DNA from 3 places in the Undibacterium sp. JH2W genome. Region 1 is predicted to be linked to each of the others. Evidence: predicted binding sites of a transcription regulator. Region 1 holds the regulator's gene; each other region holds the start of a gene.
The links. The regulator HrcA, encoded in region 1, represses chaperone genes, less so after heat shock. The targets are predictions, from matches to a motif close to TTAGCACTCNNNNNNNNNGAGTGCTAA.
Positions count from the first base shown of each region.

Region 2: a site for HrcA is predicted at 8,624-8,650, ahead of groES (co-chaperone GroES). Genes of this name have one in related genera too.
Region 3: a site for HrcA is predicted at 3,167-3,193, ahead of rpoH (RNA polymerase sigma factor RpoH). Genes of this name have one in related genera too.

Region 1 covers NZ_JBMPOT010000004.1:162,847-172,619, forward strand. The annotation lists gene ACO0LC_RS07115 (lysophospholipid acyltransferase family protein) at 1-692, shown strand, start outside; gene ACO0LC_RS07120 (hypothetical protein) at 718-1,020, opposite strand; gene ACO0LC_RS07125 (symmetrical bis(5'-nucleosyl)-tetraphosphatase) at 1,073-1,897, opposite strand; gene hemH (ferrochelatase) at 1,905-3,011, opposite strand; gene recN (DNA repair protein RecN) at 3,024-4,670, opposite strand; gene ACO0LC_RS07140 (NAD kinase) at 4,797-5,690, opposite strand; gene ACO0LC_RS07145 (HAD family hydrolase) at 5,766-6,452, shown strand; gene hrcA (heat-inducible transcriptional repressor HrcA) at 6,497-7,516, shown strand; gene ACO0LC_RS07155 (response regulator) at 7,575-7,958, shown strand; gene fur (ferric iron uptake transcriptional regulator) at 8,031-8,459, opposite strand; gene ACO0LC_RS07165 (outer membrane protein assembly factor BamE) at 8,571-9,101, shown strand; gene dapB (4-hydroxy-tetrahydrodipicolinate reductase) at 9,108-9,773, shown strand, end outside.
Region 2 covers NZ_JBMPOT010000015.1:143,785-153,557, reverse strand. The annotation lists gene ACO0LC_RS21970 (LysE/ArgO family amino acid transporter) at 1-74, opposite strand, end outside; gene ACO0LC_RS21965 (LysR family transcriptional regulator ArgP) at 310-1,212, shown strand; gene ACO0LC_RS21960 (diguanylate cyclase) at 1,214-2,470, opposite strand; gene ACO0LC_RS21955 (ABC transporter substrate-binding protein) at 2,467-3,594, opposite strand; gene coaD (pantetheine-phosphate adenylyltransferase) at 3,915-5,057, opposite strand; gene coaE (dephospho-CoA kinase) at 5,054-5,695, opposite strand; gene ACO0LC_RS21940 (phosphocholine-specific phospholipase C) at 5,978-8,392, shown strand; gene groES (co-chaperone GroES) at 8,714-9,004, shown strand; gene groL (chaperonin GroEL) at 9,046-9,773, shown strand, end outside.
Region 3 covers NZ_JBMPOT010000010.1:191,304-201,076, reverse strand. The annotation lists gene rsmD (16S rRNA (guanine(966)-N(2))-methyltransferase RsmD) at 1-42, opposite strand, end outside; gene ftsY (signal recognition particle-docking protein FtsY) at 151-1,239, shown strand; gene ACO0LC_RS16905 (cell division ATP-binding protein FtsE) at 1,300-1,974, shown strand; gene ACO0LC_RS16900 (cell division protein FtsX) at 2,006-2,920, shown strand; gene rpoH (RNA polymerase sigma factor RpoH) at 3,258-4,154, shown strand; gene ACO0LC_RS16890 (heparin lyase I family protein) at 4,535-5,452, shown strand; gene ACO0LC_RS16885 (SCO family protein) at 5,524-6,105, opposite strand; gene cyoE (heme o synthase) at 6,102-6,986, opposite strand; gene ACO0LC_RS16875 (COX15/CtaA family protein) at 6,983-8,074, opposite strand; gene ACO0LC_RS16870 (SCO family protein) at 8,096-8,701, opposite strand; gene ACO0LC_RS16865 (SURF1 family protein) at 8,688-9,401, opposite strand; gene ACO0LC_RS16860 (twin transmembrane helix small protein) at 9,463-9,663, shown strand; gene ACO0LC_RS16855 (cytochrome c oxidase subunit 3) at 9,773-9,773, opposite strand, start outside.

The DNA.
Region 1 (9,773 bases):
TGCTGACTTGCGCGTTGATTTTTCCGTTTTCTTCTGATGCCAGGCGTGATGAGCTGGTTCGTCGCTGGTCGGTCAAATTGCTCGCCATCTGCACAGTGGATGTTGCTTTCAAGGATAAAAGCGAGGGGGCTGTGAATCCGTCGGCGATGATCGTTTCCAATCATGTGTCATGGCTGGATATTTTTGTCATCAATACTCTGCATCCTTGCCACTTCGTCGCCAAGTCAGACATCCGCAACTGGCCTTTGCTGGGCTGGTTATGTGAAAAGGCTGGTACGATTTTCCTGGTGCGCGGCAGGCAGCGCGATGTGCGCCGTATCTATGAAGGTCTGGTACATCAGATAGAAGCAGGCAAGCGCATCGCATTTTTCCCTGAAGGTACGACAGCAGCACAAGGCAATCTGCTGTCTTTTCACGCCAACCTGTTTGAAGCAGCAATAGAAGCACATGTGCCCGTGCAACCCTTTGTTGTGCGCTACCTTGATGCGCAGGGGCAATTCCATGCAGCGGCTGACTTTATCGGTGACATGACTTTTGTTGCAAGCATGCGGGTCATCCTGCTTGCACCACGCATGACGGCAGAACTGGTGCGCCTGCCTGCCATTCCTACCGAAGGTGCACACCGCAGGGAAGTGGCGCAAGTGGCGCGTGTAGCTGTGATGAAAGAATTAGGGTTGGGTGACAAAATTTGATTTACTTTAATTTAGATCGATAACCTTACTCATCCGTATTTTTGAAGCGCATCATCACCAAAACATACAAGGGTATAGCGATCAGCGATAAGGATTGTGCCCAGAAATTTTTGTCGTCCTTTTCTACGCATAGAATAGAAATATTTGAACACAAAAATGTAAAAGAAATTACTCCGGCAACTGCGAGAATAAAAGCCAATAAGACGGAAGTGAACCCGAAAAAAAAGATAAGACCGTAGCCGCTACCATCTTTGGTCGCGCGGCCAATAAATATTGAAGTTACCAATCCCAACAAGATCAATATACCTTCGTACCAAAATATGCTCATATTTAAATTTAATCAGGTTGAGCCAACTATTTAAAAAACACCTATGGTACTTTTACCCGGGTTTTTGCTGCTGCGGACAATCTATCTGTACGACTTGCCTGTCTTCCAGCGCTACAGCAGTCAGTTTGCCACCCCAGACGCAGCCAGTATCCAGGCTGATCAGGTTCTCGCGCAAGATCAATCCCAATGTAGACCAGTGGCCAAATACTGTGCAGACCTTGGCACTGGCACGTGGCAGATCAAACCATGGGGCAAAGCCCTTGGGGGCGCTGTCCAGGCCATCCTTGCTGTCAAAGTCCATGATGCCATCTGCAGTGCAAAAACGCATGCGCGTCAGGGCATTGATGATGCAACGTGACCTGTCATAGGCTTGCAAATCATCTTGCCATTGCACGGGAGTGTTGCCATACATATGCTGCAATAAATCCACCCAATTGTCGCTACGTAGTTGGGCTTCCACTTCGTGCGCCAGCTTCATGGTTTTTTTTGCAGACCATTGCGGGAAAATTCCTGCATGCACCAGTAAATGCTGGTCCTGCAAAATCGCCAGAGGCCTGTGACGCAACCAGTGCAGTAGTTCTTCACGGTCTGGTGCCTGCAGGATATTGTCCAGCGTGTCGCTGCGGCTTGCCTTGCGTATTCCCTGGGCAACGGCCAGCAAATGCAGGTCGTGGTTGCCGAGTACGGATTCTGCCCGGCCAGCGATTTGTAAATCACGTATCAGACGCAGGCTGGCTAGCGATTTGGGGCCGCGGTTGACGAGGTCACCTGCAAACAGGTAGCTGGCATCCGCTGATGTCTGCGCTATCTTGTCGAGCAAGCTTTGCAACTGATCGGCGCAGCCTTGTATGTCACCGATGAAATAAGTCTTTGCCATGACAGTCTCAGGGCTCACCACCGAGGCGTTTGGCTTCTGCGCGGCTGATCAGGGCTTGCTGCTTTTGCTGTTCGCGCACGCTGGCAGTGATCATGGTAGGCCAACCTATCAAATGTTGCTCGGCAATTTCAGCCAGACCACGCATCCAGGCAGGTGATTCATTCAGGCAGGGGATGTAATTGAATTCCTTGCCACCAGCCTTGAGGAAATCTGTCTTTACTTCGATGGCGATTTCTTCCAGGGTTTCCAGGCAGTCAGCGATAAAGCCTGGGCATATCACATCGACGCGCTTGACGCCTTCTTTGGCCAGTTTTACCACCGTTGGTGCTGTGTAGGGCTGCAGCCATTCGGCACGACCCAGGCGTGACTGGAAGGTAACCACATATTCTTCTTTGCTGAGTCCCAGTTTTTCTGCCAGCAGGCGGGCGGTTTTATAGCATTCGCAATGATAGGCATCACCACGCAGCAAGAAAGCTTTAGGCAAGCCATGAAAACTCATGATCAGTTTGTCTGGCCTGCCATGGCTTTGCCAATGATCCATGACTGAGGCTTTCAAGGCCAGTATATAGCCATCATGGTCATGATAATTCTTGATGAAGCGCAGCTCAGGCATATTCCTGACTTGCTGATAATGCTGGGCGACGGCATCAAAATTCGAGGCTGTCGTGGTGGCAGAGTACTGTGGATAGGCAGGTAAAATCAGTATGCGCTCATAGCCTTCTTGCTTGAGTTTTTGCAAGACCGCAGAAATGGAAGGTGAGCCATAACGCATGGCATAGGCAACATGGACTTCATGTCCGCGTTCACCCAGATAACCTTTCAGCAAGGCTGCTTGTTTTTGCGTGTGTATTTTCAGCGGCGAACCATCCTTGGTCCAGATAGAGGCATATTTTTTTGCCGATTGGCCTGAGCGAAAAGGCAGGATGATGCCATGCAAGAGCAGCCACCAGATCGGCCGTGGCACTTCTACCACGCGCCTGTCCCATAAAAATTGCTTGAGATAGCGACGCACAGCTGATGTCGTCGGCGCATCAGGCGTGCCGAGGTTGATGAGTACGACGGCTGTTTTGGCGATCTTGCCGTGTGAATATTCAGGTTCTTTGAGGAAGCGCATAGGGGTATTTTCTTAAGATGCCAATAATTCTCTGGCGTGTTTGCGCGTAGTCGCGGTGATTTCTATGCCACCCAGCATACGGGCGATTTCTTCTACTCTTTGTTTATTATCGAGTGCTTCTATCTGTGACACGGTTTTGCCATTCAGGTTGGCTTTGCTGACCTGGAAGTGTTGATTGGCCTGGCTGGCGACTTGCGGCAGATGGGTGACGCACAAGACTTGCCTGTCCTGGCCCAGTCGCTTCAGTAGACGTCCCACCACTTCCGCCACGCCACCACCTATGCCGCTATCGACTTCATCAAATATGAGGGTAGGGGTGGCTGTGGCGCAAGAAGTGATGACAGAGATCGCCAGCGAGATACGCGCCAGTTCACCGCCCGAGGCGACCTTGGCCAGCGGTCTTGCCTGCACCCCGGCATGACCGGCGACCAGAAATTCCACTTGCTCCAAACCATAGGCGGCTGGTTCAACCGGGTTCAAGGCAACTGAGAAGCTGCCACCACCCATGCTGAGGTCTTGCATGGCAGCGGTGACTGCCTGGCCCAGATCCTGGGCGACTTGTTGCCTGGTCTTGCTGAGTTTTTGTGCTAGTTGCAAATAAGACTGTCTGGCTTTTTCTTCCTGTGCTTTCAGGGCATCCATGTCAGTCGCATTTGATAATTGAGCCAGTTGCGCAGATAGAGTGGCAAATTCTTCATGCAGCTTTTCTGGTGCAACGTGGAAGCGCCTGGCTGTAGTGTGTATCGCCTCTACGCGATTTTCCACTTCGCGCAGGCGGGCAGGGTCAAGCTCGGTGCGGCTCAGGTAATCGTTGAGCGCATAAGTGGTTTCCTGCAAATTAATGCAAGCAGATTCCAGTGCATCGGTGACTGGTTTTAGCGCGCCATCATAATCCAGTAGTTTCAATAGCTTTTGCTGTATGGCTGTCAGTTGCGACAAGACTGGATGTTCGGATTCAGAAATCAGTGCCGCAGCTTCTTGCCCACCTTCCAGCAGGCTGGCGGCATGGGCCAGGCGGCTGTGCTCCTGGCTGATGCTTTCCCACTCACCGGGCTTGATCTGCAATTTATCGAGTTCGCCGACTTGCCATTCCAGGCGCTCACGTTCTTGCAAGACGCTCTTGGCATTGGTTTCAAATTCTTCGCGTTGCTTGCTGATATTACGCCATGCACGATAACGCAAACCAACTTCAGCCACTTGTTCCTGCAAGCCGCTCTGCATATCCAGCAAATCGCGTTGCGCCTCGGTTTTCAACAAAGACTGATGCGCATGCTGACCATGGATATCGACCAGCATATCGCCAATTTCACGCAATTGTCCTGCGGTGGCAGTGATGCCATTGATCCAGGCTTTGGAGCGACCGGCATTGTCTATGGTACGGCGCAAGATCAGCGGTTGATCCTGGTCAAAGAATTCATGCTCCTTCAGCCAGTTAGCGAGTATCTCATTGACAGCAAACTCTGCACTGATATCGGTTTTACTGGCTGACTCCCGTACCATGCTGGCATCGCCACGGCCACCCAGGGCCAGGGTCAGGGCATCAATCAGGATGGATTTACCAGCACCGGTTTCACCGGTCAGTACACTGAAGCCAGAAGAAAACTCAAGTTCCAGCGTATCAACAATGACAAAATCTCGTATGGCAAGCGTGCGCAACATAATGGGCAGACATGAAGGAATTTGTTAAGAAAACGGTGCCGGACAGCATCAGCCAGCATAGCGAAATCGCTATTCTAGCAACTGCCTGTGACTTCTGTGTTCGTAAGAGTGGGCTAAAACTAAAGCTTAATTCAGCGCACCCTCTACCGAAGGATATTCATTCCAGTGCAATTTCTCACGCAAGGTATTGTAGTAATTCCAGCCGGGAGGATGCAGAAAGGTCACCGTATGAGCAGAACGGTTGACGATAATCCTGTCCTGATGCTGCAGGCTGGCAAAATTCTGCATGTCAAAATTCAGGCTGATATCACGCCCGGCCACGATGGTGATAACGATTTCGCTACTGTCTGGCAAGACTATGGGCCGGTTCGACAAGGCATGCGGGGCAATCGGCACCATCGCAATACCCGATAAGCTGGGGTGCAGCAAGGGGCCGCCAGCAGACAGGGCATAGGCAGTTGAACCTGTCGGCGTTGAGACGATAAGACCGTCCGAGCGCTGGTTATACATAAAATGACCATCCACCTCGACGCGCAATTCCACCATGCCAGAACCGGCGCCACGCGAGACCACGATGTCATTGAAAGCTACGCCGCTGAAAATCTGGTTGCCATCACGAGTGACGATGGCTTGCAAGAGGCTGCGGCGTTCGGACACATATTTGCCATCCAGCATTTCGGTGATGACGGGTATCATGCGGTCGAGCGCAATATCGGTGATAAAACCCAAACGACCCTGATTGATACCTATCAAGGGAACATTATAGGGGGCCAGTTGCCGTGCTATCCCCAGCATGGTGCCATCACCGCCCAGTACGATGGCGGCATCGGCCAGCTTGCCTATCTCGGGCACAGGCATGCTGTTGAAACGCTCTAGTTGCAAGTATTGCGCTGTGTCTGACTCTATGACGACATAATGTCCTGCATCGGCGAGAAAGTGAGCCAGTTCGGTGATCGAGTCTGCAATGCCTGCAGCATTTTGTTTTCCAACAAGTGCGATGGTTTTAGCCTGAACTGTCATAAACAAGGGTGAGGTGACATGATGCCTCAGATTAGAACATAATTAGGGCAAGAATGAATGGAATGAGTGCTCTTTATGACAATTAAAGCAGTTTTACTGGATCTGGATGATACTTTGTGGCCGGTTGCGCCGGTGATACGCCATGCTGAAGCAGTTTTGCAGCAGTGGATGCATGAACATGCGCCTGTCGTTGCACAAAATTACAATGTGGAAAAATTACGCGAGCGCCGTAACTTGCTGGTCGTCAGCGATCCGCGTTTTCAATATGATTTATGGGCCTTGCGTCATACCTTGTTGAGCCAGGTGTTTGACGAGTATGGTCTCACCGCCGAAAAGGCAGACCAGGCCATGGCGGTATTTGCCGATGCCAGAAACAAAGTGGATTTGTATAGCGATGTCAAACCGGCTTTACAGGCTTTGCAGGAAAAACTGCTCTTGGGTACCGTCTCAAATGGTTTTGCCGATTTGCAGGCAATAGGCCTGGCGCATCACTTCAAGGTGTCTATCGCCGCTTTTCGTTTTGGCTGTGCCAAGCCCGACCCCAGGATATTCCTGGCCGCCTGCCAGGAGCTGGGCCTGGAGCCAGCAGAGGTCCTCTATGTAGGCGATGATTTGTTATTAGACGTACAAGGTGCGCAACAGGCAGGTTTGAAAGCTGGCTGGATGAACCGCCAGGGTTTAAAAATTGAAGATAAGCGCCATCTGCATATCAAGCCGGATGCAGAATTTGCCAATCTGCATGATCTGACCCTATGGCTATGAATTTTTTTATGTTCATGTCAGTCATGAACGCATAAAATGAAACCATGCAACTAGATATCCGCGCACAAACTTTATTAAAAGCCCTGGTCGAGCGTTATATCGCTGACGGCCAGCCCGTGGGTTCCCGTGCCTTGTCCAAAATATCCGGCCTGGAATTATCACCAGCGACGATACGTAATGTCATGGCCGACCTCGAGGAAATGGGCTTCGTGGCCAGCCCACACACTTCTGCTGGTCGTATACCTACTCCCAGAGGTTATCGCGTATTTGTTGATAAATTGCTTACTGTGCAAGAGATCAGCGAGGTGGGGCTGGAATCACGCCTGCAATCAGGCATGGCATCACAGCCACCACAAAAACTGATCGCCAATGCGGCGCAGATTTTATCTTCGCTGTCACAATTTGCCGGTGTCGTCATGACGCCACGCACCGAATCCATTTTCCAGCAGGTGGAGTTCTTGCGCCTGTCGGAAAAACGTATCTTGCTGGTAGTTGTTGCTCCCGGCGGTGAAGTGCATAACCGATTGTTACTAACGGATGTGGATTACAACCCTGGCCAGTTGGTGCAGGCGGCTAACTACCTGAACCAGAATTTCGGCGGCCTCAGCTTCACTGATGCACGCACCCGTATCAATAGTGAACTGCGGCAATTGCAAAATGATATGACCAGGCTCATGCAAACTGCGGTGGAAGCAGGCAGCAATGCCATGGACGAAGATAATGATGAAGTTGTCATTTCGGGCGAGCGCAATCTGCTGAATGTGCAGGATTTGTCGTCCAATATGGGATCTTTGCGCAAATTATTTGATATGTTTGAGCAAAAAAGCAGCCTGATGCAATTGCTGGATGTCTCCAGCAAGGCGACTGGGGTGCAAATCTTCATAGGTGGCGAATCACAACTGGTGCCCATGGAAGAAATGAGCATAGTCACAGCGCCCTACGATATCAATGGCAAGATCGTTGGTACCCTTGGTGTCATAGGTCCAACCCGCATGGCTTATGAAAGAGTCATTCCCATCGTGGACATTACGGCAAAATTATTATCTAATGCATTAAGTCAATAAGGCCGGATTTGAATTGACAAAGCAGCTTATCAGACGTTGATACGAATACAGGATTGCTATGGAAAAGAAAAATGCAAAGATTCTATTGATTGATGACAATGATGTGACCCGCGAGGTGCTCAGGGTTATATTGCGCAGCGAAGGGTATAACGTCGCCGGTGAAGCGACAGACGGCGGCACGGGACTGGAATTGGCGGTGAAACTCAGGCCTGACCTGATTATGCTGGACATAGTCATGCCGAAAATCAGCGGCACGGAAATTTTACCGCGTATCAGGGAATTGCTTCCAGACGCCAGGGTATTGATGGTCACTGCAAATAAGGATCAGGAAACCATTTCTGAGGTTGTCAAAAATGGCATACATGGCTATATCCTGAAACCATTCAATGCCCAAAAAATCATTGATACCGTGGCATCAGTGATCGCCAAGATCAATAAATAAGCAGGCGTATAAGCAGGTAATGAGTGAAAAATCTCTTTACGCCTGGCAGTTTGGTGTGGTCATGAGCCTGGTTCAGGCTTTATGCTCGCAATTTGGCTTGGTGCAATTGCCATAGATCGCCAACGCATGCTCGGCAATCTTGAAACCGCGTTCCAGGGCCACAGTTTGCTGGCGTTGCTCAATTTCTTCGTCATAAAATTCTTCGACACGGCCACAATCAAGGCAAACCAGATGGTCATGGTGCGAGCCTTCATTGAGTTCGAAAATGGCTTTGCCAGTTTCAAAATGATTGCGATGTAACAGGCCGGCCTGTTCAAACTGGGTCAGCACACGGTATACCGTTGCCAGGCCGACATCCATATTTTCATTCAGCAGGATCTTATACACATCTTCTGCTGTCAGATGACGGACCCGGCTGTTCTGGAAGATTTCCAGGATTTTCAGACGGGGCAGAGTGGCTTTCAGACCGCTGGCCTTGAGGTTGGGGGTGCTGTTTGTCATGTTTTCGATCAAAAAATTGCTATCTGCTTTATGATATCGGGTTTTAGGGCTTGTTGCTCAATTAAGAGGTTATCTATGCAACTGTTGTTTTCAAAAGTAACACGGAAGAAGATGAGCCGCGTAGCGGGCCTGGTTTTGCTGGCGTCTTTGGCTGGATGTACGTCACCGCTGGGTATATTGTCATCCGCTGACAAGACTTCAGTATATGCAACTTCTGGCACACCAAGCGGTACTGATGGTGCACAAGTGGTACAGCCTACCGGTTTCGCCAAGGTATTGGCATTTATTTCACCTTATCGTGTTTCCATACAGCAAGGTAACTTCGTTTCCCAGGAAATGCTTGCGCAATTAAAAGAAGGCATGACACGCGAACAAGTGCGTTTCTTGCTGGGCACGGCCTTGTTGACAGATATGTTCCATGAAGACCGCTGGGATTATCCTTTCCGCCTGACCAAACCAAATGGCGAGCGCATTACCAGCCGGGTATCGGTGTACTTTACCAATGGTACGGTAGCCAAGTTCGAAGGCGGTAACTTGCCGAATGAAAAAGAATATCTTGCCCGCATTACAGAATCTGCCCTGGGCCTGAACCGTGTGCAATCGGTAGTGGAAACTGATGCGCCCAAGAAAAAAGAGAAATAAATTAACATGACTGCACTGAAAATCGCTGTGGCCGGAGCATCCGGTCGTATGGGCAAGATGCTGGTCGAAGCGATCAGCAATGCGGATGATATGGTCCTGGTAGGCGCGTTGGACGTGCCTGCTTCACCAGCCCTGGGTACGGATGCGGCGGCTGGCCTGGGTAAGCCATCTGGCGTCAGCATTACTGCTGACCTGGCTGCTGGTCTGGCCAATGCGGATTATCTGATTGATTTCACCCGTCCTGAAGGCACGCTCAAACATCTGGAATATTGTGCTGCACATGGCATCAAGCTCATCATAGGCACGACAGGTTTTGACGAGGCAGGCAAGGCAGCGATTGCCGCTGCAGCAGAAAAAACAGCCATCATGTTTGCACCCAATATGAGTGTGGGCGTGAATGTGACCATGAAATTGCTGGAAATGGCTGCCAAAAGCTTTGCCGAGGGCTATGACATTGAAATCGTCGAAGCCCATCACCGCTTCAAAGTAGATGCTCCTTCCGGTACTGCCCTGAAAATGGGTGAAGTCATTGCCGACGCTCTTGGCCGTGACCTTAACGAAGTTGGCGTGTTTGCCCGTGAAGGCGTGACTGGCGAGCGTGATCCATCGTCCATAGGTTTTGCCACTATCCGTGGTGGTGACATCGTCGGCGATCATACGGTCTTGTTTGCA
Region 2 (9,773 bases), on a different contig from region 1:
TGCGCATTCTGCGAACCAATCGCCACTATCAAACCCGCACTCATGCCCATGCCCTTAAGTATAAAAGCCAACATCATCTGTCTCCCGTTTGTCGATAGAGGGATTTTGGGCAAAAAAGGGTTTAATATGAAGTTAAATTAAAATATTTACGAACTCATTAAAATTTCTTAATAAACTCTTTTGTTTTCCAAAGCAATGTTTTATCAACAATTTTCTCTTTTTCTTTTAAACCTCTGTGTCTCTGTGCCTCTGTGTTGAGAGGTCTTTACCCAAAACAAGCCAGGCTAAGGAAATATCCAGCGACCCAATATGCAAACCAGACTAGATAGCCGCCAATGCGAAGCCTTCCTCAGTGTCATAGACCATGGCAGCCTGGAACAGGCTGCGCAAGCCCTGAACCTGACCAGCTCAGCCATTTCCCAGCGCATCAAAGCACTGGAAATGGAATTGGGCAATACCCTGCTGATACGCAGCCGCCCCTGCCGTGCCACAACCGCCGGGCAAAAACTGGTGCAGCATTTGCGTCGCGTGGCAGAACTTGAACAGGATTTACAGAGTGAGTTTGCAGGCCAGCAAAGTGCTGCCATCCGTATCGCCATCGGTGTCAATGCCGATAGCCTGGACAGCTGGTTGCTACCTGCGCTGGCAGAATTCCTGATCGCTGAAAATATCCTGCTTGACGTCGCCATCGACGATCAGGATCACACCCATGATTTGCTGGAAAGCGGCATGGTGCTGGGCTGTCTCTCTGCGGAAAAAAATGCCATGCGTGGTTGCCAGGCTGTGCCGCTAGGCTTCATGCGTTACCACCCGGTTGCCAGCCTGGCCTATTGCCAGCGCTGGTTCCCGCAAGGCATGACGCGTGAGGCAGCCAGGCTGGCACCGGTACTGACCTTCAATCGCAAAGACAAATTGCAAGCGCAAATCTTGCTGGAACACTTTGGCTTGCCTGAGCATGCCTATCCCACCCACCATGTCCCGGCAACCACACCTTATAATCGCGCGATTTTGCTGGGCCTGGGCTGGGGGGTGATTCCTGATCTGATGCTGGATCATCTGGAAAAAGACAAGCTGCTCATGATCATGCCAGACCACCCTGTCGATGTGCCCCTATACTGGCATCACTGGAAAGTGCAGACACCCAGACTGGCGCGCTTGACGAACACCCTGGTGAAACAAGCACGCGCCAGCTTACGACAAGTCAAACCTTAAGTTAGGTAGTCGAATCAACAATCGGTTGCACCTGATTGCGGCCATGTGACTTGGCAAAATACAGCCATTCATCGGCACGTTGCACCAGACTTTCCATGGTATCTGTCACTTGCAATTCGGCTACGCCAAAACTGGCGGTGACACGTAATATGTTGCCATCCTGCATGCGGATGTAGAGATGTTGCGCCACTTGTTGACGTATTCTTTCTGCCACCTCCCATGCAGCATGCAGATTCGTCTCAGGCAAGACCAGGATGAATTCCTCGCCACCATAACGGACCACCCAATCGACATCGACACGCAATTCTTTTGCCAGACTTTGGGCAAAGGCAAGCAGTACATGGTCACCTATGGCATGACCATATTCATCATTCACTTTTTTGAAAAAATCGATATCGCAAAACACCAGGGACAAATGGCGCTGATAGCGCGCTGCCCTTTGTATTTCTGCAGGCATGCGCTCGTTGAACAATAAGCGGTTATAGCAGGCAGTCAGGCTATCGGTAATGGACAGTTGCTTCAGGCTTTTCATAGCCGCTTCCAGCTGGCTGGTTCTTTCTGCGACCAGGGCATCCTGGTTGGCGATATGCTTTTGCAGGCTGTCTTGCATAGTGTGAAAGCCATCGACAACCAGGTCAATTTCGTTATAGCCGTTGCCTGGTTTGCGCCTTAATTCGAGCTTGCTGGATAACTGGTTGGCTTGCAGGTTTTTGACAAAGTCTGCCAGTTCACGCATGGGTCTTTCCAGATCCTGCCGCAAGATCGCCACCACCGCTACAAAGATAAACACTGACAAGACCACGACTTCGATAATGACAATGACAAAGCTGCGCAACAACTCCTTGCGCAAGACGGTCTTGTCGACCACGAATTCAACTTTTCCTATGGACATCCGGGCATCTGCCGGGGCAGGTATATCAAATACCATGTGCTGGCCACCAGACAGATGATTGATATTCCCACCGGTAAATTGCTGCCCGGTACTGGCCTTGATGGAGACATAGGCAATACTGGGGTTTTTCAACATCAGGCTGATTTGCTTTTGTATGGTTTGTGCTTCTATGTCCCATATCGCCACCGATAATAAGGGAAGATGCGCATGGGCCACATCATTCACTGTCATCTCAAAGTTTTCTTCTATGGCGCGGTAATTCAGCCAGGCTTGCAAGCTGCTGATGCAGACCACGCACAAGATGACCCATTTGAAGACACGGCGTATCAGCAAACTGGCGATGGATTGTAAAGCCTGCTTATTCATTTTCGCACTTCTGCCTGGTTCAATATTTGACGAAAACTAAAATCATATTTTTTGATAGCGGGATGGAGGACTTTGCTGAATTTCCTGAAGTCTAGCCTGTTAAAATTCTGTGCGCCAAATAATGATTGGAAGTTCCTGCTTTCTTCCGGCGTAAACAAGATAAACATGGACCTGTCCAACTCCAGTCCCTCATCAATAAAGTCCCGGCCATGATGATAGTCATACAGCATCACCAGGCTGAATGCACCAGCAATAAAGTGGCCACCCGCCAGGGCGCTCAGGCTGCCCGACTCCAGTGCAGTGAAGGCTTCGGCCGAGGTATTGATGGCACTGAAAAAAGCATCGCGCCCCGGCTTGCCGCCACGGGCACGCCAGCTCTCCATGGCACCAAAGGCCATTAAGTCATTGCCTGTCCAGATCAGCCTGGTATGTGGATAGCGTTGGTATAACCAGGCACTTTGTTCTTGCGCCTTGGCGCGATTCCAGTCGCCATAGATGACCTGGTCAAGCACGACATTTTTTGCTTCAGCTACAGCTTTGCGCATACCTTCATTGCGTTTGTAGGAAGTGGTAGTTGATCTGTCGCCGGCGATTGCCAGCATATGCAGTTTACCGTCAGTACCGATCAGTTTCTCTGCCCTGCCACGCTGTATCAGAGCGCTTGCAGTCAGATAACCAGCATCCTCTGCACGTGGTTCCAGACCACCCAGCCAGCCCTTGTATAGCTGCCTGGGCGCACCAACTTTTTCGCGCTCGCCAGCATCACTAAACCCGCTATAGGCAAAAAAAGTTTTGATGTGCGCGCCATCGAGTATGCGCAGGGCCTCGGCACCGACGGCGTAATCGTTAGACAGGATCACATAATCGGGTCGGGCACTCACGGGCCGGGCGGCAATTTGTCTGGCTAGTTCCAGGGTTTTTAAATGATCGCGCTCAGCATAGATGACTTCTAGTTGCACACCCAGATTGCGGGCAGCGGTCATCATGCAATTACTGGCCGTGACCCAATAAACTTCATCCGATTTACCAGGATTGAGGAAGGTGACAGTCATGGCCATCACTGCGGCAGGCACGAGCAAGAAGCAGCCTGCCAACAAGCTTAGGGTGAAACGATAAATCCACATATCCGCCTCCGGGCATTCGATCATGCCGCAGTGAACAACGCAGATCGCACAAGTCCTGGCCTGCCGGCAAATCAAGGAATTTGCGGACAAAGCAGGTTTTTATTCAGACTCTATTTTGGCTGTTTTCAGGAAAAAAAGTTGCTCATTCACAAAAACTCACATTTATGAGCATGGGCTTGAAATGAAAAGAGCGGGCCATCTGGGTCTTGTAGGAGCGGCTTCAGCCGCGAATGTTCAGCCCAAGCAGAAACAGACTACACGGTGAAATTTTCGCGGCTAAAGCCGCTCCTACAAAATCAGGGCAGCGCAGCCGTCCACACTTAGACAGAAGTTTCCTCTTTGCTTTTTTCACGCTTGAGGTTAATGATGGCCTGGCTGGTGTAGAGATCGGCAAACCAGGCATCAGCGTATAACTTACCGGTATCTGCCAGACCCTGAAAATAATCCAGTACCCGGCCCCGGCCTGCACGATAAGCTGCATCATCGACATCACGGTATTCCATGCGTACCGCTGCAGCATAGGCATCATAGGTATCTGCCGCCTGCCCCAGAATGGCCAGGTCCACGCTCAACATGGCATCTTTCAAGGGATGCACCAGGCTGGCACTCTGGAAGTGGTCTGTCACCCGTATCAGGTCTGCCACTTCCTGCAAATGTTGTGACCCCAAACCGGCAGCCAGCCACATGCGCGCACTCTGTTCTTCGTTCGAGATATCTGCCGCCTTGCCGCCGTACACTGCATCATGGAACCAGAAAGCTTTTTTCAGTATCGCTACGTCCGTATTGCTGGCCCCGGTATTGCTGGCCCAGGCCGAGATTTCACTGAGACCATGCACCAGGTGATCAAGATTATGATAAGGGCGACGTGCCGCGCCATAAGCATCTTCACCAGTAAGGTAATCAAACCAGTGATCAAGTTTGGCGCTATCAATACCTGCCTCAGTTTCCCACAACTTTTGCCAGTCACTGCGCAACCAGCTTTTGATCCAGGCGATATAGGCAGGCATGGGCATGAATTTTTTGACTGTCCAGTGCCAGCCCACCGGCCCCTGCAAGGCGCGCACAAAACTGGAACTGACAGAACCGAGGTCGCGCGGTGGCATCACGAATATGGTCTTGGCACCACCCAGCACATCCACATTGGTTTGCTGTATCAGGTTTTCGTAATCAAAGTCCGAGGTATTGCGTATGCCACGCACCAGATACTCTATGCCATGGCGCTTGGCGGCACGGGCCGTATAGTCACCCTTGACGATGACGACGCTGACATTATCCCAGCCACATTCTGCCACGCTGCGCTCGATGATGTCCTTGCGCTCCAGTGCGCCAAACTGCGGCTTCTTGACCGGGTTTTCAGAAATGAAAACCACGACTTCATCGGCCAGGGCGCGTGCCTCTTGTATGACCCACAGGTGGCCATTGGTAATAGGATCAAGCGTGCCAGAGAAAGCGATTTTTTTCATTCATTACCCCAGTGTGACATGTAAATAAGATGTTGCTGCAAAACTTGCTGTTCCAGCACCATGATGCTGCCTTGATTGACCATCAATACATAGTCTTGTTCCCGGAAAACATTTTCTGATGCCTGCATTTGGAAAATCTGCCTGACTTCAGCCTCTGTCCAGTCGGGATTACGCAGGCGCAGTCGCTGCAAACGCGTCGCATCATCTGCATGCATCCATAAAACGCTATCGTACATGAAGCTACTCTCTTCATCCGGCAACAATGCTGACTCCCATATTACATAATTGGCAGTTTGTTGCCTTGTCCATTGCCACATGGCTTGCAGCACATAGGGTTTGAGCAAATGCCGCAAGCGGCGATTGCTTTGTATATCACTGGCCAGGACAGTATGCAAAATACCGCGCCGCAGGCATCCATCTGCCGTCATCAATTGTGGCAGTACCCGGTCAATTTCTGTCATTGCCGGATGCTGATTGTCTTGATGAATAGCCCGCGCCACCATGTCAACCCCAATCACAGGCACACCCAGACGGGAAAACCCGGCTGCTGCCTGTGACTTGCCGCTACCTATGCCGCCCGTCAACAACACCACGCGAGCATGCCTGGTGCTTGCTAGTGAGGCAGATATAGGGAACATTTTAAGCTTTCAATATCAGACAATCATATTTGGTCAATCAACCAATATACAAAGCTTAGCAAATTCAATCGCAAATCTCAAGATTATTTTGGTTAATCAACCAAATAATTTGGAAGCAAGCAAAAATAGGACGCAAACCAGGCTAGTCTTGGGGAATACTGCAGCAACTTATCCGGAGCCGGATTGGCGCGTCACCGTCATGTCATTGACATATTTAAAATATATTATGAATGTGAATGTATTGCCAACCGCCCTCTATTTCACACAAAAAAAGGATAAGCCATGATCTCTGATAGCCGGAGAAAGTTTTTGCAATTTTCAGCCGCGAGTGCTGGTGCCAGCCTCTTGCCTGGCGTTATACAACAGGCGCTCGCCGTACCGGCGAATAATGTCACCGGCACACTGGCAGATGTGGGTCATGTGGTCATCTTCATGCAAGAAAATCGCTCTTTCGATCATTACTTTGGTACCCTGGCTGGCGTGCGTGGCTTTGATGATCCGCGTGCGATTAGCTTGCCAAATGGCGCTCCCGTCTGGCAGCAACCCAATCCCGCAGGTGGCAGTGTTTTACCCTTCCATTTTGATGCCAGGAATACCAGTGCATTATCAGTAGGCACCAATCATTCCTGGAAAGGTTCGCAACAAACCTGGCAAGGCTGGAATGTCTGGGTCAGTCAAAAAACCGTGCAAACCATGGGTTATTTTGACCGTGGTGACCTGCCGTTTTACTACGCGCTGGCAGATGCATTCACTATTTGCGATGCCTATCATTGCTCAGTCTTTGGCGCGACCGACCCCAACCGCATGTATTCGTTAACCGGCACCAGCCAGGGCTGGCTAGGCGCAATGGGTAGCTTGTATAACATTGATGCCAAGGGGTATTACAATGCTGACCCGGCCAATGACAATGTCACTGCGACTGTCACAGCGAGTGCGCCCAACTGGCAAACTTATGCAGAAGTACTGGAAGCCAATCAGGTCAGCTGGAAGGTTTATCAGGAATGGGATAATTACGGTGACAATTATCTCGCCTACTTCAAGAACTTCCGTGTCAATGCCGATGGTAGCAAATTAAGCAGCAGCTCGCCGCTCTACCAGAAAGCGCGCAGCCTGGCACCAGGTGCCAGTGTGGGCGGCAGCAAGGGCGATGGCCTCGTCAGTGCCTTTGCCAATGATGTGCGTAACAAACGCCTGCCACAAGTATCCTGGATATGCGCACCAAACGATTACACCGAACATGCGCCCAATTCGCCCAATGCAGGTGAAAACCTGACAGCAAGATTGCTGGCCACCCTGGTGGCTGAACCTGAAGTCTGGGCAAAGACTGTGTTTTTGCTGATGTATGATGAAAACGATGGTTTCTTCGATCATGTTCCTCCAAATATCCCGCCTATCACCTCCGCCATGGGCCGCTCTACCCTGGCCGATAATGGAGCTTATGAAAAGTACGGCAGTGAACCTGTCGGTCTGGGGCCGCGCGTCCCCATGCTGGTGATCTCGCCATGGAGCAAAGGCGGCAAGGTATGTTCCCAGGTTTTTGACCATACTTCGAAATTGCGCTTTCTTGAAGAATGGCTGGTCAATGGCCTGGGCAAGGACAGGGCCGCCGTTAGTTGCAAGCAGATATCGCCATGGCGACGTACGGTCTGCGGTGATTTGACTTCGGCATTTGATTTCAAATCCCCGGATCAAAACTGGCCAGGCACTGTCCCAAAAACTGCTTCTTACGTCCCTGTCAGTGGCAAGCCCTATCCCGTACCACCACTCAACCAGAGCCTGCCCCGCCAGGAAGCTTATTTGCAGGCACAGGGCCCGCGCCCTGCCTGCTGCCTGCCCTACCTGCTGATGGCGCAAGCCAGGCTCAACATCAGCAAGCAACTGGAAGTCAGCTTCAGCAACACCGGCACGGCCGGGGCTGCTTTTATTGTGTATTCCAACGTTCGCACTGACGGCCCCTGGTATTACACCGTCGAAGCTGGCAAGCAAATCCAGAAAGAAATCTGGAACTGGAGTGGCGATACTTACCAGCTCAGCGCCTATGGCCCGAATGGCTATTTGCGTGAGTGGCGCGGCAGCACCGCAGCCACCGTCAAGCCTGAAGTGCAGGCAGTCCACGATAGCAGCAGTGGCAAACTGGTGCTGACCCTGTCCAATGTCGACAATGTCCAGCCCTGCAATTTCACTGTCAGCGACAATGCCTATGGCAGCCTGGCAAGCACTTATGCGCTGGCAGGTGGACAGAGTTTGCGCCTAGAATATCCCTTGATCAGCAGCTTTGGCTGGTATGACTTTAGCATCACCAGCAATGTCGACACGCAATTTTTGCGCAGGATAGCGGGCCATGTGGAAGCAACGGCCAGCAATAGCAACAACAATCGCACCGACCCCTTGATAGGCGGCAAACGTAACGATGCCCGCCTGAGTACCACTACACCCAGCATATCGCGTGGCAGTAATGTCGTGGCCTCTTATTCAGCCTTACCGGCACAAGTCAATGCCAAAAACTGGATAGGTGTCTACGCTGCTGGTGCCGTACCAGGCACAGTAAATTCGCTGACGTGGCAATACGCTGGCAATCCTCAGGGTAGCGTGGCGCTCAATACTGCCAGCCTGGCGGCAGGCAATTATGCGCTCTGGTATTTGTACAATGACAGCTACTCAGTTCTGGCGGGGCCAGTGGCGTTAACGATTGTGTAGCATTCAACCATGTTTGATAGTGAGAAACTGAGTAAATTGATATTTATAAGACTTACTCAGTTTCTCACCGCGACATCAAAATAAATGCATTTCAAACAACACAAAACTGGGCCATGCTTAAAAAAATCGTTCAAACATCAATACAAAACCACAACTAAGTCACTGATTATTAAAGAAATATTAGTTTACTCATTTTTTAGCTCTTGAAAAGCATATCCCTCGCCCATATACTTAGCACTCGTTGAGAGAGAGTGCTAACAAGTCCCTCTCCAGCTTAATTGAATTCCAATAGTAATTACTCGCAAATTTAAAGGAGCTTGTATGAACCTTCGTCCCCTGCACGATCGCCTGATCGTGAAACGCCTGGATCAAGAAACAAAAACTGCATCCGGTATCGTTCTGCCTGACGCTGCTGCTGAAAAGCCAGATCAAGGTGAAGTACTGGCAGTTGGTCCTGGCAAATTGCTGGACAACGGTACAGTTCGCGCCCTGGACGTTAAAGTTGGCGACCGCGTTTTGTTCGGTAAATATTCTGGTCAGGCTGTCAAAGTTGACGGCAACGAAGTTCTGGTGATGCGTGAAGAAGATATCTTCGCGGTCGTACAGAAGTAATCGGCATCCACGATATCAATTAAAGAATTCGGAGAATTAATATGGCAGCTAAACAAGTAATTTTTGGCGATGACGCACGTGCGAAGATCGTTAATGGCGTCAACATCCTGGCGAACGCAGTTAAAGTAACACTGGGCCCTAAAGGCCGTAACGTAGTCCTGGAACGCTCTTTCGGCGCTCCTACCGTTACTAAAGACGGTGTTTCTGTTGCTAAAGAAATCGAATTGAAAGACAAGCTGGAAAACATGGGTGCACAACTGGTGAAAGAAGTGGCTTCCCGCACTTCTGACAACGCTGGTGACGGTACAACGACAGCGACAGTTCTGGCACAAGCCATCGTTCGCGAAGGCTTCAAATATGTAGCAGCTGGCTTCAACCCAACTGACTTGAAACGCGGTATCGACAAAGCGGTTACAGCTATCGTTGCTGAAATCAAAACTCTGTCCAAGCCTACAACAACCAACAAAGAAATCGCTCAAGTTGGTTCCATCTCTGCTAACTCCGATGCAAACATCGGCGACATCATTGCCAAAGCAATGGACAAAGTCGGCAAAGAAGGCGTGATCACTGTTGAAGACGGCAAATCCCTGGACAACGAACTCGACATCGTTGAAGGTATGCAGTTTGACCGTGGCTACCTGTCACCCTACTTCATCAACAATCCAGAAAAACAATCCGTTATCCTGGAAAACCCGTTCATCCTGTTGTTCGACAAAAAAATCTCGAACATCCGTGACCTGCTGCCAGTACTGGAACAAGTTGCAAAATC
Region 3 (9,773 bases), on a different contig from region 1:
TGTGGTCGCGTTTTTTGTTTTTTTGTTACTATTTGTTTTCATTGCATGCTTGCTGCGGCTAAATCAGTTTATCTTGCGCTGTCTGTTAAAATGGCAGCATTCTAATATCAGGGCTGGCTTTTTTTGCCGCCCGCACTCCAAAATATCCCGATGTTTAGTTTTTTCAAAAAGAAGCCCAAAGAAGAGGCACCAGTTGTTGTGGCTGATCCGGCACCAGTTATTACTGCGCCAGCCAGCCCTGCACCTGTTACTTCTGCCAGTGACTCAGCTACTGTTGTAGCCACAGCCGCCACCTCTCCTGTCACAGAAATAGCCCCCCCCAAGCCAGCGGAGCCCGAGCAAAAACGCTCATGGTTGAGCCGCCTGAAGGCAGGATTGGCTAAAACTTCCTCGAATCTTACCACCCTCTTCATCGGTGCCCGCATAGATGATGATTTGTATGAAGAACTCGAAGCCGCCCTGCTGACTTCGGATGCCGGTGTGGAAGCCACCCAGTTCCTGCTCGATGGCTTGAAGAAAAAGGTCAAGGAAGAGAAGCTGACAGAGGCCGAGCAGGTCAAGGCCGCCCTGAAGGTCTTGCTGCTGGAATTGTTGACACCTTTGCAAAAACCGCTGGAACTGGGCCGCTATCAACCCCTGGTCATGATGATCACCGGCGTGAATGGTGCGGGCAAGACCACCACCATAGGCAAGCTGGCCAAGCATATGCAAAGTCACCAGCAATCGGTGTTGCTGGCAGCGGGCGACACCTTCCGTGCTGCGGCACGCGAGCAATTGACGATCTGGGGTGAGCGTAATAATGTCACCGTTATCTCCCAGGAATCCGGCGACCCTGCAGCAGTGGCCTTTGATGCAGTCGCCTCGGCCCGCGCCCGTGGTACCGATGTGGTCATGGTAGATACGGCTGGCCGCCTGCCTACCCAATTGCATCTGATGGAAGAATTGAAGAAGATCAAGCGTGTCATCGCCAAAGGCATGGATGGCGCACCACAAGAAGTCTTGCTCATTATTGATGGCAATACCGGCCAGAATGCGCTGGCCCAGGTCAAGGCCTTTGATGATGCCCTGCAGTTGACGGGGTTGGTCATCACTAAGCTCGATGGTACAGCCAAGGGTGGCGTGCTGGCAGCGATAGCCAAGAACCGTCCTGTGCCTGTGTATTTCATAGGCATAGGCGAACAGATAGAAGACTTGCAACCATTTAATGCCCAGGAATTTGTTGACGCCCTGCTCAGCTAAATGCGGCTGAGGGCGGCGCATATTAGCCCACAAAGAAGCTCAAGAAGACCATACGCGACCATGATTGAATTTGAACACGTCAGCAAACAATATTCGCAAGATGCCTATGCGCTTAAAGATGTTTCCTTGTCGATTGCCGATGGCGAACTGATCTTCCTGGCCGGGCCCTCGGGCGCAGGCAAGTCTACCCTGTTGAAAATGATCGCCGGCATAGAAAAACCGACTTCCGGCATGGTCAGGGTAAATGGCCAGGATATCAGTAAACTGAAAGCCAGCAGCCTGCCCTATCTGCGCCGCAGATTAGGGCTTATCTTGCAGGATCAAAAACTATTGACTGACCGCCATGTGCTGGCCAATGTCATGCTCCCCATCATCGTCACTGGTGCCTCCCATGGCGAGGCTGAAACACGTGCCCGCATCGCCCTGGAGAAAGTGGGCTTGCCGGACAAGGCTTACTCCATGCCACTGGCTCTATCAGGTGGTGAACAACAAAGGGTGGCGATCGCCCGTGCCATCGTCAACCGGCCACAGATCATCCTGGCGGATGAACCTACCGCCTTCCTCGACCGTGACAATGCCAACAAGGTATTAAATGCGCTGAAAGCTTTCCAGAGTGCTGGTGTGACTTGCATTATTTCCAGCCACGATGAGCAGTTTCTGGATCAGGCCAGCCGCGTGATTTATTTGAGCCAGGGCCGGGTAGTCGATACCTGGAAATCCTCGCTGGCCGCTTGATATTGCATGACAGAATAATAAGGATGAATTCATGACCAACTGGTTACGCCAACACTGGTTTGCCATCAAGAGTGCTTTTGCCCATTTGCGCGGCAGCCCTGGCAATTTCCTGTTCAATGTTCTGGTGGTGGTGATTGCCCTGGCCTTGCCCATCGCAGGCCTGACGTTAATAGAAAATATACGGCCAATTTCTTCGCAATTGTCGATAGAACCGGAAATCAGTATCTTTGTCAGCCCGGATACACCGAGGGCAACGGCCACCGCCTTGTCGATACCGCTGAAGAAATTGCTGAAAGAGAAAAACATCACGGCAAATCTGAACTTCATCCCCAAGGACAAGGCGCTCGCCAGCCTTGAGCAGTCATCCAATCTGGCAGAAGTCCTGTCCACCCTGGGTGGCAACCCCTTGCCGGATGCCTATGTCTTGTCCATGTCAAATAATGAGGCAGGCAAGATAGAAGCGCTGGTGGAAGAAATCAAGCAAATGCCGGATGTCGATGTAGTGCAACTCGATTCTGCCTGGGTCAAGCGTCTGGCTGCCTTGGTGCAAATCATGCAACTGGGCTTATTATTCCTGGCCGCCACGCTGGGTGTGGTTGTCGTGGTTGTGGTATTTAATGCTACCCGCCTGCAAGTGATTTCACACAGGGCAGAAATTGCCGTGACCCGCTTGCTGGGCGCCACCAATAGTTTCATTCACAAACCCTATTACTATACCGGTGCCTTGCTGGGTCTATTGGCGGGGTCGCTGGCGCTGGGCATGATTGCGGCATCTTTACAACCCTTGAACAAGGCAATTGCCGAATTCGCCAAATTATATGCCTCAGAATTCCACCTGGCTCCGTTAGGTATCGTACAGAGTGCCATACTCCTGGCTGTTAGCATGTTGCTTGGACTGGTAGGGGTTTTTCTGTCTGTCAGAAGGCAGTTGGCGCGCACAAGTTAAATTCTTCGCACTTGTTGCACAATAAATCTGCTCCTGTTTCGTCTTCATGCATAGCGCTGACACGGCTGCTTGCCACTCTTAGATCGTGGTACAGCCTGAGCATCCTGATTTTGCAACAGCCTCTTACAATTTACGTCGAATTGATTGCAACTTTCAGCCTCAGCCTATATCTAAGAATTATAAATGCTACAAATGAATGCTCGTTTTCTAATAGATTTATTTGATGAAGTTCATAGAATCTGAGTATTAGCACTCTTCTCAAGAGAGTGCTAATATAGGAACTTGAAAGTGCCGAAAGGAGTAATTGATACTCTTAAGGCTGCAATAAGGAGGAAAAATGGCAACTACATCGACACAATTGATCCCTGCAACTGACAGTACTGCACTGGCCTTAGGCTTTAGTGGCACGCTGGGTAATATTGATGCCTATATCTCTGCAGTCAATCGTCTCCCCATGCTCACGCATCAGGAAGAGATAGACTATGCAAACAAATTGCGTAATGACAATGACCTGGCTGCTGCGCAGCAACTGGTTATGTCGCATCTGCGCCTGGTAGTGTCTATCGCCCGCGGTTATCTCGGTTATGGCTTGCCCCACGCTGACTTGATCCAGGAAGGCAATATCGGCCTGATGAAAGCCGTCAAACGTTTTGATCCTGACCAGGGTGTGCGCCTGGTGTCCTATGCCATGCACTGGATCAAGGCTGAAATGCATGAGTACATTTTGAAAAACTGGCGCCTGGTCAAAGTAGCAACGACCAAGGCACAGCGCAAACTGTTCTTTAACCTGCGCAGCCACAAAGAAGGCCTGGACGCGATGACACCCAAGCAAATTGATGCCCTGGCCTCAACGCTGGATGTCAAACGCGAAGAAGTCATAGAAATGGAAATGCGTTTGTCCGGCCACGATATCGCCCTGGATGCACCGACGGATGATGACGATGAGAAGTTTGCTCCTATCGCTTATCTGAAAACCGAGTCCGACGAGCCTACCCGTGTGTTGGAAACTCGTCAGTATGATCGTCTGCAAAGCGAAGGACTGGAATCTGCCCTGTCCAAACTGGATGCACGCTCACGCCACATCATAGAATCACGCTGGTTGAAAAATGATGACGGTACAGGCGCTACCCTGCATGAATTGGCGGACGAATATGGCGTTTCTGCAGAACGCATACGCCAGATCGAAAGTGCAGCCCTGAAGAAAATGAAGGGCAGCCTAAGCAGTTTTGCCTGATCAAAACATGCTGTAGCAATCACAAAGGCACTCGCAAGAGTGCCTTTTGTTTTATGTACTTATTTATGTACTCACTTATGCAATTAGTCAGCCCCTGATAATCCAAAGCATGTTGCCAACTAGAAAGATACAAATCGCATTTACTTTACCAATTAAATTGCCGTAAATAAATAGTGTCACTTAACTAATTTCTTTGGCGATGCTACATTCACTCTTAAGCAGCTAGACATGCTATTTCCGGCTGAAACTGGAAATATCATCACACTGCGCCTCTCCCCGACCAAGCAAGACTCATACAAGCCTAACTTAGCAGCTGATTTTGCAAAAATTGAGAACCTGGTCACTGAATGGATTACCTATACTCACCAAAGAGAAAATTTATGCTGACAATCAAACAATTTTTAACACCAGCAAAAGTGTTGAACAAGAAAACATCCGCTTTGCTTATCACTGCACTCGTGTCGCTTAACTGCAACGCCCAAGTAAAGCCACTTCCTGCCAATGTGAGCTTTATAGGTGACTGGAATGCCAAGACGGAACGACCCGGTCCCGGGGTATGGCGTGATTTACAAACTTGGGAAAAAGATCGCATTGCACCACGTGATAATGAACGTTTTTCACCCAATATTGCGGTTGCAGAAATTCTGGTCAAACCTGGTGATCAAGTGGGTGGATGGTCAGGTGAGCGGGCTGAAGTGTCAACCATGCAGTCGCTCAATTCCACGCCACTATCAGTTAACACTGGTTCCGGACATGAGTTCTATGGAATCTCCGTCAAATTGCCAGCCGACTGGAAACCTCCTGTTGCCACCTCGCTGGATCCCTATCCCTGGGGCATTATTTTTCAATTGCATGGCCCGGACGCATTGGGGACCAACCCTGCATTTGCTCTCTGTGCGGAAGAAGACTTTCATGTTAACTTGCAAACAGGAGACGTTCTCGAAGGTGGCACTCGCACAAAACCAAAAAATGCAACGCGTGTCCAATTGAGCGATGGACAACTGAGCAAGGGTAAATGGGTCAAGTTCATGATAGAAGTCACTTGGGCAACAGATACCAATGGTTATCTGGCGATATCCAGACTTGATGAGGGGCCATCTGCACAGTGGACTAGAGTCTACGAAGGCAAGAATATGCCTACGCTACAATATTCCAATGTCCAACCAGTGAGTGATCACTATTGGAAAAGTGGCTACTATCGCAACCGTGGCCTGCCATTTACCAGCAGCCTCTTGTTAGGCCCAGTGGTGCGTGGAACAACTTTTACCGATGTGGCGAAAGCAGCTTTCGGCAGTTAACACCGGTTCAGGCCAGAAGTCTCGGTATTCATTATCTGGTCTGGGTATGCTACTCAGACCAGAGTCTGTATTTACTTCAATAAAATCTTCAGGTCATGCGCAACCGGCTCAGGGCCCTGACCATGACGTAGAAATAGGCGTATGCGTCCCTGAGGATCATAGACATAGCTGCCAGCCGTATGGTCCATGGTATAGCTGCCTGGGGTTTTGCCTTCTACCTTTTGATAAAACACCTTGAATTCCTTGGCGACTTTGGCAGTCGCAGCGGCATCACCATACAGGCCCAGGAAGCGCTGGTCGAAGTTGGGGACATAGCTGGCTAATAAGGCCTGGGTATCACGCTCAGGGTCCAGGGTCACGAACAGGACTTGCACCTTGTCGGCATCCGGGCCCAGCAATTTCATGACCCCCGCCATCTCAGCCATAGTGGTCGGGCAAACGTCGGGGCACTGGGTATAGCCGAAAAAGATGACCACGGCCTTGCCTTTGAAATCTGCCAGGGTACGAGCCTTGCCATTGTGATCTGTCAGCGCAAAGTCCCTGGCGTAATCCAGGCCAGTCAGATCAGTATTATTAAATTTTTCCGGTGCTTCAGTACAAGCCAGCAAGGCCAGTGCCATCAGCATACTGACCAGATGCTTGAGAATTTTCATAGCTTGATATAGTGATCAATCAACAAGGCTGCAAACAGCAGGGACAGGTAGATGATGGAATAGGTAAAGGTCTTGCGTGCCAGTACATCATCATAATGCTTGTAAATACGCCATGCATACCAAAGGAAGATCAGACCCAGAATAATCGCGCTGACCAGGTAAATCAGGCCGCTCATGTGCACCGCATAGGGCAGCATGGTGGTGGCAAACAGGGCGATGGTGTACAACCAGATATGGAAACGGGTAAATTCCATGCCATGGGTAATCGGCAACATGGGCAGGCCGGAGCGGGCATAGTCATCACGCCGGTACATGGCCAGCGCCCAGAAATGCGGTGGCGTCCAGACAAAGATGATCAACACCAGCAACCATGCCTGCATAGGCACATCATTGGCCACAGCAGCCCAGCCCAGGGCGGGCGGCATGGCACCAGACAAACCACCGATGACGATGTTTTGCGGTGTCGCTGGTTTCAGTATGATGGTGTAAATAACAGCATAACCGACAAAGGTGATAAAAGTCAGCCACATGGTCAGGGGATTGACCATGGTGTACAAAACCCACATGCCCATGCCTCCAATAACGCCAGAGAATACCAGGGTCTGCGGCACGGTGATTTCGCCCTGGGCTGTGGCGCGACGCGCGGTCCTTGCCATGCGGGAATCAATTTCTTTTTCTACCAGGCAATTCACGGCAAAAGCCGCTCCTGCCAGCAACCAGATGCCTATAGTGGCAGCCACTACGACACGCCAGTCAGGCAAGTCCGGGGTTGCCAGGAACATGCCTATCACAGCACAAAATACGGCGAGCTGGGTCACACGGGGCTTGGTCAAAGCCCAGTACTGAGCCAGTCGGTTGGAAGGCAAACTTAAAGTGGTCATGATCTATCTTTGGCAGCGGCAAGGCTCACATGCCTTATGCGGTAGTTTAACATGGTCAGCAAAAGCACGAGCATGGCGGCCATCCCATTATGCAAAACTGCCAGTAACAAAGGCCAGGAAAAAAAGACGGTAGAGATGCCTATGATGAATTGGGCAAGAATCGCCAGCAAGAGATTGCTGCCCAGCTTTTCCAACCCGGCTATCTTACGTGCCCTCAGCGCAGCCCACAGGCAGACAGCAGCTACCAGCAAAGCAAAATTCCTATGTACCCAGTGTATGGCAACCAGGGCATTGAAGGGCAGGTAATCGCCACCCATGGTTAGCCCTAGCTGACGCCAGAGGCTGAAACCGTGCTCAAAGTCCATCGCAGGTAGCGCCTGACCATTGCACATGGGATAATCATGACAAGCCAGGGCAGCATAGTTAGTACTCACCCAGCCACCCAGTGCGATTTGTACAAAGACCAGTATTAGGGCCAGGCTGGCAGGCCATAGCATACGCCTGCCATCTGCGGCAGCGATGCTGGCACTGCTCAGGGAAGAGCTTTGCTGCTCTAGGCTGGCACTGAGCAGCGCCAGCAAACCCATACCCAATATCAAGTGAGTGGTCACTATAATGGGTTGCAGCTTCAAGGTGACAGTCCAGGCACCAAAAGCACCTTGCAGGCAAACAAAAAACAGCAGGAAGGTCGATAACCAGGGACTGGAATCGAGTTGGCGGCGGCGTGCCCAGGCAATGGCCATCTGAGCCATGATCAGGATACCCACACTCATGGCCAGATAGCGATGCACCATTTCTATCCAGGCTTTTTGCAAAGTTACAGGGCCGGTAGGCATGGCAATTTCCGCTGCCTTGATGGCTGCATGGGATTGCAGAGGATTCGCCTGGCCATAGCAGCCCGGCCAGTCCGGACACCCCAGGCCGGAATCCGTCAGACGCGTAAATGCCCCGAACATGATGAGTTCAAAAGTAAGGGTGACGGTTACCGCGATGAGTTTGCGGTATTTATTCTTTTCTTTGGACAAGAAAATCATGGTCGCTGGTATCACGGCTACCATGAGTGCTGTCAATGCGATCTGCAACCACATGATTGTTGTTTACCCTATCGTTTAACCTATCGCCGACGCACGCAATAATTTGCTGAGGTCTTTTTTAATCTTGTTGGCATCGGCATTTTTTGGATAACGCATCATCAGATTGCCGCGCGGATCTATCAGGTAAATATGGTCACTGATTTGAGTATCGCTCTCAGTCGGCAGCCAGGCTTTAAGAGCTGCAGCATCGACCTTCAACATGCGTGCGCCATCATGCTGGCGTATCAACATGGTGTCGATGGGAGCATCGTCGGTGATCAGCCAGACGCGTTCTATCCTGTCCATTTCCTTGCCCTGGGCCGTGCGCAACTGGCGGATGTCATACATTCTCTTTTGACAAGCTTCAGCACAGGCGCCGCTATCCACCTGCAGCATCAGCCACTTGCCTTGATAGGTCTCCAGGCCTATCGCTGCATCTGACGCCGCTGCTCCCAGCAAATGCCCGGCCAGTTTGGGCATGGGATAATTGCGTGGGTCGAGTATGGCGCCGTAATTGGTGCGGCCTTCAGGCTTGATGACATAGTAGGTCAGATAAGAAAAAATCATGGGGGCAGCACAGACTGCCAGTACCAGGATTAATTTCCAGCGACCATGCGAAACTTGCTTTTCAGTTTTTTCCACGACGAAATCCAGTAACAACAAAAAATAAGAAGGCCATCAAAGCCAATGCATACCATTGAAAGGCATAAGCCCTATGCTTGTCAGCGCCAGCCGAGGGCATGGGCCAGTCACGCGACAAGCCATCATTCACTAGCGTAGTCTGTTCCAGCACAAAGGGATAAAAATCCCAGCCTGTCTGTTTTTCCAGGACATCGACATCGATGTTTTGCAAGAGGCTGCCAGGTTTGACTACTTCGGCCTGACCGAGTTGCATGACCCTATCCAGCTTTTCCCTGAGCATGCCTTCCAGGACGACAGGGCCGCTGGCGACAGGAATATCCGGCACATGCATCCTGTCACGCGCATCACGCGGGTGCCAGCCACGGGCGACTAATACATATTTGTTGCTGCCTGCCAGCTTGAAAGGCGACAGCACATATAAACCCGCCTTGCCCTGCAAGGGGCGGTTATCCAGGTAGAGCGGCCATTCGCGTATGAATTGCCCGTTGACTTGCAGCTTGCGAAAAGCCTGCAATTGCCCAGGCGGTGTTTGCGCATTCAATACCAGGGCTGGCAGATGCTGGCGTTCTGTCATCTGTGTCGCCAGGTTTTCTTTTTCCTGCGCCCTGTGCGTTTGCCATTGTGCCAAAGCGATACCCATGCTGGCCAGCAGCAGGCAGGCGATGAATGGGATCAGGCGGAAGCGGAAGGAAATAGGCATTCAGGTAGTAAGGTATTACAATGCAGGAGTCGATCAATTAAAGCACCAACAATAACCCAGTATGAAAATTCTTGTCGCCATCGCTTTTTTCCTTATTCTGTTCAGCCTGGGGTCTGCCCTGGTTTATCTGATGAAAGACAAGGGGAAAAGCAATCGCACGGTCAAGGCACTGGCCTTCAGGGTGGGATTTTCCATTACCCTGTTTTTGCTGATCTTGCTGGCAAATCATTTTGGCTTGATACAGCCGACTGGCATCAGGTAAGCACTGCTTCAGCGTCAGCAGTACCTACTATTCCCATAATTTTGGCGATCCCATCTATGTAAAAAAGCCGCACTAACTGTGCGGCTTTTTTGTGCGACTATAACTTGTAT